Regions from separate parts of the Verrucosispora sp. WMMA2044 genome, predicted to be linked through region 1. Evidence: riboswitches for the same ligand, from Rfam matches in the RefSeq annotation. Region 1 holds a riboswitch; the other holds the start of a gene.
What was found. A riboswitch is a leader RNA that binds a small molecule or an ion and turns the genes downstream of it on or off. The one in region 1 is predicted to bind cyclic di-AMP.
Positions count from the first base shown of each region.

Region 2: it holds a riboswitch for cyclic di-AMP, as region 1 does, so the genes downstream of both, O3597_RS04410 (hypothetical protein) here and O3597_RS22590 (hypothetical protein) in region 1, are expected to answer to the same signal.

Region 1 is NZ_CP114913.1:4,976,147-4,980,353, forward strand. It holds gene O3597_RS22575 (copper ion binding protein) at 30-239, opposite strand; gene O3597_RS22580 (metal-sensitive transcriptional regulator) at 352-648, shown strand; gene O3597_RS22585 (YibE/F family protein) at 930-2,276, shown strand; cyclic di-AMP (ydaO/yuaA leader) riboswitch at 2,443-2,574, shown strand; gene O3597_RS22590 (hypothetical protein) at 2,578-3,594, shown strand; gene O3597_RS22595 (carbonic anhydrase) at 3,680-4,207, opposite strand, start outside.
Region 2 is NZ_CP114913.1:955,204-959,410, reverse strand. It holds gene O3597_RS04420 (AAA family ATPase) at 1-785, shown strand, start outside; gene O3597_RS04415 (cation diffusion facilitator family transporter) at 866-1,783, shown strand; cyclic di-AMP (ydaO/yuaA leader) riboswitch at 1,936-2,067, shown strand; gene O3597_RS04410 (hypothetical protein) at 2,072-3,175, shown strand; gene O3597_RS04405 (PfkB family carbohydrate kinase) at 3,392-4,207, shown strand, end outside.

The DNA.
Region 1 (4,207 bases):
GACTCCTCGGTTTCCGCCTGCCGGCCGGCTCAGGCGCCGACCAGCTCGTATCCGGCCTCGTCCACCGCGGCACGCACCGCGTCACCGGAGAGCGGTTGGTCACTGGTGACGATCACCTGACCGGTGGCCAGGTCCACCTGGACGTCGCTGACTCCCTCGATCGCACCGATCTCGGTGCTGACCGCGTTGACGCAGTGCCCGCAGGTCATGCCCTGCACCTGGTACGTCGTGCTGACCATGCGACTCTCCTCACCAACTCGCCAGGGTGGCCGAGCACCACCCGATACCCGTAGGGGGTATCTACGACATCGACCGTACCATACCCCCTGGGGGTAGGCTATTCTTGTCGGCATGAGCACACCCGCGCCGATCCGTGGTTACACCGCCAGCAAGGACCAACTCCTGGCCCGGCTGCGCCGCGTGGAGGGCCAGGTGCGCGGCATCGAGAAGATGGTCGACGACGATCGCTACTGCATCGACGTGCTCACCCAGATCTCCGCCATCCAGGCCGCGCTGGACAAGGTCGCCCTCGGTCTGCTCGACGGGCACGCCCGGCACTGCATGCACGAAGGTGCCGCCGAGGGGCGCGCCGACGAGATGGCGACCGAGATGATGGCCGCCGTGGGCCGGCTCATGAAGCGCGGCTGACCCGACCCGCCGACATACCCTCGCGAACGGCGTCGGGAGGTCGGGCTGGTTACCATTCGCACACGATGGCCAGCCGAAATCCGTGCCGCGCGGCCCGAGGTCGCCGGCGGGCACCCGCCCCTGCCCCCGCCGCCGTCGCGAACCCCTCCACAGCTCACGGTACGCAGCCACCCCGCCACCTTCCGGCCATTCGGGCTGCCCTTCGACACGGTCGTCCGGCGGCAGTGAACCGTCTCGCCCATCGACACGTACTCAGCCCTGAAATCGTTGGGAGACACTGAATGGGCGCCGACCACACCCGTTCCGCTCCGCCCACCCCGCCCCGGGTGCGGCGGATCCTCGTCGTGACGGTGGTCCCCCTCTTCCTCGCCACCCTGGTCGCCGCGATCGTGCTCTGGCCCCGGGACGCCCCACGTCCCGAGGCCACCGACGACACCCCCCGCTACCACGGCACGGTCACCCGGGTGGTGAGCGAGCCCTGCCCGCCCAACCCGGTGGTGCCCGAGGGCACACCGACGACCGCGGCGGGCCCCTGCGGCACGGTCACCGTGCGGGTGCAGACCGGCCCGGACGCCGGCCAGGAGGTGCAGACGCCCATCCCGAGCGGGCCGGGAGCACCCCGCATCGACGTCGGCGACGACATCATCCTGGTCTCGCTGATCGACCCGGAGGACCCGTCGGTCAGCACCTACAACATCGCCGAACACCAGCGCGGCAAGCCGCTGGTGTGGCTGGCCGTGCTCTTCGCCGCCGCCATCGTCGCCTTCGGGCGGCTACGGGGCCTGGCGGCGCTGGGTGGCCTGGCGGCCAGCTTCGCGATCCTGCTGACCTTCGTGCTGCCCGGCATCAGCGCCGGCCGGCCGCCGCTCGCGGTCGCCATCGTCGGCGCCTCGTTGATCATGTTCGTGGTGCTGTACCTGACCCACGGCATCTCCGCGCAGACCTCGGTGGCCGTACTCGGCACGCTCGCCAGTCTGGTCCTCACCGGCCTGCTCGGGCTGGCCGCCACCGGGGCCACCCACCTGACCGGATTCGGCAGCGAGGACGCCACCACCCTGTCCATGTTCCGCGCCGACGTCGACCTGCACGGCCTGCTGCTCGCCGGCATCATCATCGGCTCGCTGGGCGTGCTCGACGACGTCACGGTCACCCAGGCCGCCGCGGTCAACGAGCTGCGTCACGCCAACCCGAACCTCTCCCGTCGGGAGCTGTACCGCTCGGCCACCCGGGTCGGGCGGGCCCACATCGCCTCGGTGGTGAACACCATCGTGCTGGCGTACGCCGGCGCCTCGCTGCCACTGCTGCTCCTGCTGACCGCGGACTCCCGCGCGCTGGGCCAGATCCTGACCAGCGAGTTCCTCACCACGGAGATCGTCCGAAGCGTGGTGGCCACGCTCGGGCTGATCGCCGCGGTACCGCTGACCACGGCGCTGGCGGCGGTCGTCACGACCGCCGGACGCGGCGAGGCCGGCGCCCACACGGGTGAACCCACCCCCCTGGTCCCCCGGCCGGCGACGGACCGGGCCGAGGCGCTCCGCGCGCTGAGCACCCCACCCACCCGCAACACGTCCCCCGCCACCCCCTCGGGGTGGCCCGACCCGGACAGGAGCACGGACACCACATGGTGACACTCCTCAACGTGACCGCCCCTGCCGATGCGGCTCGAAACCGTGTCGCTGGTCACTCAAAGCGATTACGAAATGACGCATCTCGTCGGGTTCGGGGCGTAGAAGCACAGATGGACTGTCGGGTAACCTCACTGCCGGTCACCGCCGAAGGCGCGCAGCGGCGCCTGCGGTGCCACCGCCCAATCGCCCTCGGGCGAGCCGGGGACCCAGGTAGGTGGGGTGAATCCGCGAAAGCGGTAGGGGCCACTTCCGTCCCGAACCCGTCAGCTAACCCGGTCGGCGGTCGATGGAAGGGAAAACAGTGACGGCACCCCTACGCCGCTGGTTGACACCCGTGGTGGCCGTGCTCGCCGCGTTCGCCGTGTTCGCCGGTCCGATGCCGGCCACGGCCGCGCCGAACGACCCCAAACCGGCGGAGCACGACGACGACCCGCCGATGCTCAACGATCTGATCGAGGCGACCACCCGGGACTACTCCAAGGCCAAGGCCAAGCTGGAGAAGTCCAAGAAGCGCCAGCTCCGACTGGCGGTCGAGGTCCGCTCCGCTCAGGCCGACCTGGACGCGCTCTCCCCGCAGGTCGCCCAGATCGCCACCCAGTCCTACCGGACCGGCCGGGTCGGCGCGATCGCCATGTTGTTGCAGAGCAGCGCACCGGACTCGTTCATCAACCGGGCCTCCGCGCTTGACGAGCTGAACCTGGTGAACGACAAGAAGCTGGGCGAGGTCAACGCGATCAAGCTCCGTGCCGAGCAGGCCAAGCTCGCGCTCGACGCCGAGGTGCGCGAGCAGAAGAAGCTGACCAACGACATGGCGCGCAAGAAGAGCGAGGCGGAGAAGTCCCTCCGGCTGGTCGGCGGTGTCGGCCTGACCGGCGGACTGGTGGACGCCACCTCGCCGGTGGCCCGGATCGGGCCGAACCGGTCCTCGGACGGCGGCTGGAAGCCCGAGTCGTGCAGCCAGAACGACCCCACCACGTCGGGCTGCATCACGCCCCGGACGCTGCACATGTACAAGGAGGTCAAGCGGGCCGGGTTCAACCGGTTCGTCGGCTGCTTCCGACCGGGTGACAAGTTCGAGCACCCCAAGGGCCGGGCCTGCGACTGGTCGTTGCAGAACAGCGGCTTCAGCCCGTGGCACAACAACGACACCCGGATCTACGGCAACAACCTGGCGGCCTTCCTGGTCCGCAACGCCGACCGGCTGGGCGTCTACTACGTGATCTGGAACCGGCAGATCTGGTTCGCGGCGACGGAGCGCTGGAGTTCCTACAGCGGACCGTCCAACCACACCGACCACGTGCACGTGTCACTGCTCTGATCGCCCGACACGACGCGCCGAGGGCCGTCCCACCAACCGTGGTGGGACGGCCCTCGTCGTTCAGGACGTCGTCGTCGGTCGCGGATCAGGGCGCGGTCGCCATCGCGCCGGTCAGTTCGGCGGGTTCCGCGGCCACCGCCCGCACCTCACCGGCGGCCAGCCGGTAGGACATGCCGACCACCGCGCATCGCCCGGCGGCCACCTCCGCCGCGAGGGTCGCCGAGGAGTCCAGCATCGTCTCGACGGTACGCGCGATGTGGATGTCGACGATCTCGTCCAGCTCGTGCACCCCGGCGTCCTGTGCTCGGCGCAGGCTCGGCACCACCGCGTCGACCACGGCGCCCAGATGCCCGGGGGGCGTGGTGTCGGTGGCCAGTGCCTCGCGGGCCGCCTGGACGGCGCCGCACGAGTCGTGGCCCAGCACCACCACCAGCGGCGTACGCAGCACGGCCACCGCGTACTCCACGCTGCCCAGCACCTCCGGCCCGACGGTGTGCCCGGCGGTACGGACCACGAAGAGGTCGCCCAGCCCGCGATCGAAGATGATCTCGGCGGCGAGCCGGGAGTCGGAACAGCCGACGATCACCGCGAAGGGATGCTGCTCGGTCGCGAC
Region 2 (4,207 bases), 2.3 Mb from region 1:
AGCTGGACGCGCTGCTCGGCAAGCCGATGCGCGCTGCCCGCCGGAAGCGGGACCCGTTCCAGTTGGCCGGTGGGGTACGCGAGCTGAGCACGTTCGCCGACCGGCAGCGGGCCGCCCGGCAGGCCGCCCGGGAGCGCCCCGAGGATTACCGCGACTACGCCCACCTGGTGGTCGACGAGTCCCAGGACGTCTCACCGATGCAGTGGCGGATGGTGGGCCGGCGCGGCCGGTTGGCGTCCTGGACGGTGGTGGGCGACCCGGCGCAGACCGCGTGGACGGGGGATCCGCAGGAGTTGGCCCGGGCCCGCGACCAGGCGCTGGGGCGCCGTCGTCGGCACCGCTTCACGCTCACCACGAACTACCGCAACTCGGCCGAGATCTTCGCGGTGGCGGCGGCCGAGATCCGGCGGGCGTACCCCGATCTCGCGCTGCCCACCGCGGTCCGCTCCACCGGGATCGATCCGGTGCGGCTCGTGGTGCCGGCGCCCGAGTTGGAGACCACCGTCGTGACGGCCGCCAGCGCCCTGCTCGGCGAGGTGGAGGGCACCGTCGGGGTGATCACGCCGGTGCCGCGACGGGACCAGGTCGCGGCCTGGCTGGGAGCCCATGGCGGCGATCGGTTGCAGGTGGTGACCAGCCTGGAGGCCAAGGGCATGGAGTACGACGGGGTGGTGCTGGTCGCCCCGGCGGAGATCCGGGCGGAGCCCGGCGCCGGTGTCCGTACTCTCTACGTCGCGCTGTCCCGGGCCACCCAGCGGTTGACCACCGTCGAGGCGACCGGTTGAGATCGCGAGCCGACGATTGCACTCATAGCGATGTTGGCATAGGTCCGTCCCCGGCCCGCCTGACGACGCAAGGTGTCTGGGTGGGCGCCGGCCATGACCACCACCACGCTGCGGTCTCAACCGCCGCACACCGCCACTCCGGCCGGCTGTGGGCGGCGTTCGCCCTGCTCAGCGCCCTGATGCTGATCGAGGCAGGCACCGCTTTACGGACCGGTTCGCTGGCCCTGCTCTCCGACGCCGGGCACATGTTCACCGATGTGCTGGGCATCGGCATGGCCCTCGCGGCCGTGGCCGCCACCCGGCGGGCCGACACCGACCCACAACGCACCTTCGGGCTCTACCGGCTGGAGGTGCTCGCGGCCCTGGCCAACGCCGTACTGCTCTCCGGCGTCGCGGTGTACGTGCTGATCGAGGCGGTACGTCGATTCGGGGATCCGCCCGAGGTGCTCGCCGGCCCGGTTCTGGTGGTGGCGGCGCTCGGCCTGCTCGCCAACGTCGCCGCGTTCGCGCTGTTGCGCCCGGGGGCGCGGGAGAGCATCAACCTGCGGGGGGCCTACCTGGAGGTGCTGGCGGACCTGCTGGGCTCGCTGGGCGTGATCGCGGCCGCCCTGCTGATCGCCGTGACCGACTGGTGGTGGGCCGATCCGCTGGTGGCGGTCGCGATCGCCGTGTTCATCCTGCCCCGCACCTGGCGCCTGGGCCGGGCAGCGGTACGCATCCTGGTCCAGGCCGCACCGGAGCACCTGCAGGTCACCGCGGTGCACGACCGGCTGGCCGCGGTACCGGGCGTGGCCGGCGTCCACGACCTGCACGTCTGGACGTTGACCTCCGGAATGGAGGTCGCCTCCGCACACCTGACCGTCAGTCCGGACGCCGATGTCGGCACCGTCCTGGCGGCGGCCCGCTCGGCGCTGCACGAGGACTTCCAGATCGAACACGCGACCCTCCAGGTCGAGCCGCGTACCGACCCCGGGGGTTGCGGGTCGGTGCGGTGGTGACCAGGCCAATCGGAGAAAAGTAGGTTATTGTCCGATTTGCTCTGGTCTACTAGTCAACAACCGAACACCAGCAGTAACAGCAGCTGCACCGGTCACGTGCGCACCGGTAGGCTCTGACCCGGCCACCGCCAGGCGGCACCCACCGGTGCCGGCGGCGGCCGCCGCCTAATCGCCCGCCAGGGCGAACCGGGGAACCACGTTCCTGGGGTGTATCCGCGCCAGCGGTAGGGATCTTCCGTCCCGAACCCGTCAGCTAACCCGGTCGGCGGCTGACGGAAGGACATGTGCATGCCAGCAGTGGCAACGGTAAGACCGGCCGCCCGTACGGCGGCCCTGATCGCCGCCGCGCTCGCCCTCACCCTCGGCGTCGCGCTGGCTCCCTTCTCCCCAGCGACCGCCGCACCGCAGGCGTTGCGCGCGGCGGCACCGGGAGATGTGGACGACGAGGGCGGCACCCCGGCACTACGGGCCCAGTTGGAGGCGGCCAGCAAGGGCTATCTCGACGCCAAGACGGCGCTCGACCGCTCGGTGAAGCGACAGAAGAAGCTGGCCGAGCAGCTCAAGACGACCGAGAGCCAGGTCGCCGAGCGCGGTACCAAGGTCGCCGAGATCGCCGCGCAGGCGTACCGCACCGGACGGCTGGGTGCCGCGTCGGCGCTGCTCAACAGCGGGTCACCGGCCGGTTTCATGGACCGGGCGGCGGCGCTGGACGCGGTGGCCGCCAATGAGGACCGTGCGCTGCGGGAACTCCAGACCGCCCGGGACGAGGTCAGCGCCACCAAGCTGGCCCTGGACGCGGAGATCCAGGAACAGCGCAAGCAGGTGGCCGTGATGGCCAAGCGCAAGGACCAGGCCGAGCGGGCGTTGACCGTGGCCATCGAGCGGGACGAGGCGGCCGAGCGGGCCAGGGCCGCCGAACGGGCCGCCCGGTCACCGTCGCGTAGCGGCGGGTCGAGTCCCACCGCCAAGCCCGCTCCGCGTAACTCCGACGGGTCGTGGCCCTCGGAGTCGTGCAGCGTCAACGACCCCACCCCGGCCAACGGCTGCATCACCCCACGCACCCTGCACGCGCTGAAGCAGGCCAAGTCGGCTGGCTTCACCCGGTACGTCTCCTGCTACCGCTCCGGCGGCTCGGGCGAGCACCCGAAGGGTCGGGCCTGCGACTTCGCGGCCCAGAAGAAGGGCTTCGGCGGGGACGCGACCGGAGGTGACCGGACCTACGGCAACAACCTGGCGGCGTACTTCGTCAACAACGCCGACCGGCTCGCGGTGCTCTACGTGATCTGGTACAGGCAGATCTGGTTGCCCAGCAGCGGCTGGAAGTCGTACAGCGGTGCCCGCGGTGACCCGTCCAGCGACCACACCAACCACGTTCACCTGTCGGTGTACTGACCTCCTCGTCGCGCCGGGTGAACCGCTCTTCACGAGCGGTTCACCCGGCGTTGCGTTTTTCCGTCGGCCGGCCGGGCACCGTCCCTTCGGCGCGCGTCGACGCGTCTCGTTGGATACCGTCGTACCAGTAAGCGGTATTTGTCCGCTAGCGGGAGGAACGCCCATGGACGAGCGAATCGCCAGGCCCGGCGACGGTACGGACCACGGAGTGCGTTCATGAGCGGCCGCGTCATGATCTTCGCGCCGACCCCGCTGCTGACCGTCACCATCGACCAGCCGAGCGACGCACCGGAGCTGCACCTGCACCCGGGCGGGCAGGGGGTGTGGCAGGCCAGGATGGTGCTGTCCCTCGGCGTCGACGTGGTGCTCTGCGCGGCACTCGGGGGCGAGGTCGGGCAGGTGCTGGAGCCGTTGCTGGTCAGCGAGGGGGTCGACCTCAAGGTGGTGGCCCGCGACTCCGGTGGCACCGGCGGGTACGTGCACGACCGTCGCGAAGGTACCCGTCGGGAGGTCGTCGACGTGATCGGCCAACCGTTGAGCCGGCACGAGCTGGACGAGCTGTACAACCTCGCGCTCGGCGAGGGCCTGCGCGCGCCGGTGAGCGTGTTGAGCGGCCCGAACCATCCGTCCCTGGTCCCCGCCGACCTCTACCGGCGTTTTGCCGCCGATCTCGGCGCCAACGGCGGCCGGGTGGTGGTGGACCTCTGCGGCGAGCACCTGACGGCCGTCCTGGAAAGCGGGGTCTTCTTCCTCAAGGTCAGTCACGAGGAGCTGATCGCCGACGGGCGGGCCGAGGGCGACGACGAGGAACAGCTCACCCGCGCGATGTACGACCTGCACGCCTCCGGTGCCGAGAACGTGGTGGTCAGCCGGGCCGACAAGCCCGCGTTGGCACTCGTCGACGGCGAGGTGTTCACGGTGCGGATGCCGCGCCTGGAGGCGGCCGACCCCCGCGGGGCGGGCGACTCGATGACCGCCGGGGTCGCCGCCGTGGTGGCCCGGGGCGGCGATGTGCGCACGGCGATCCGTACC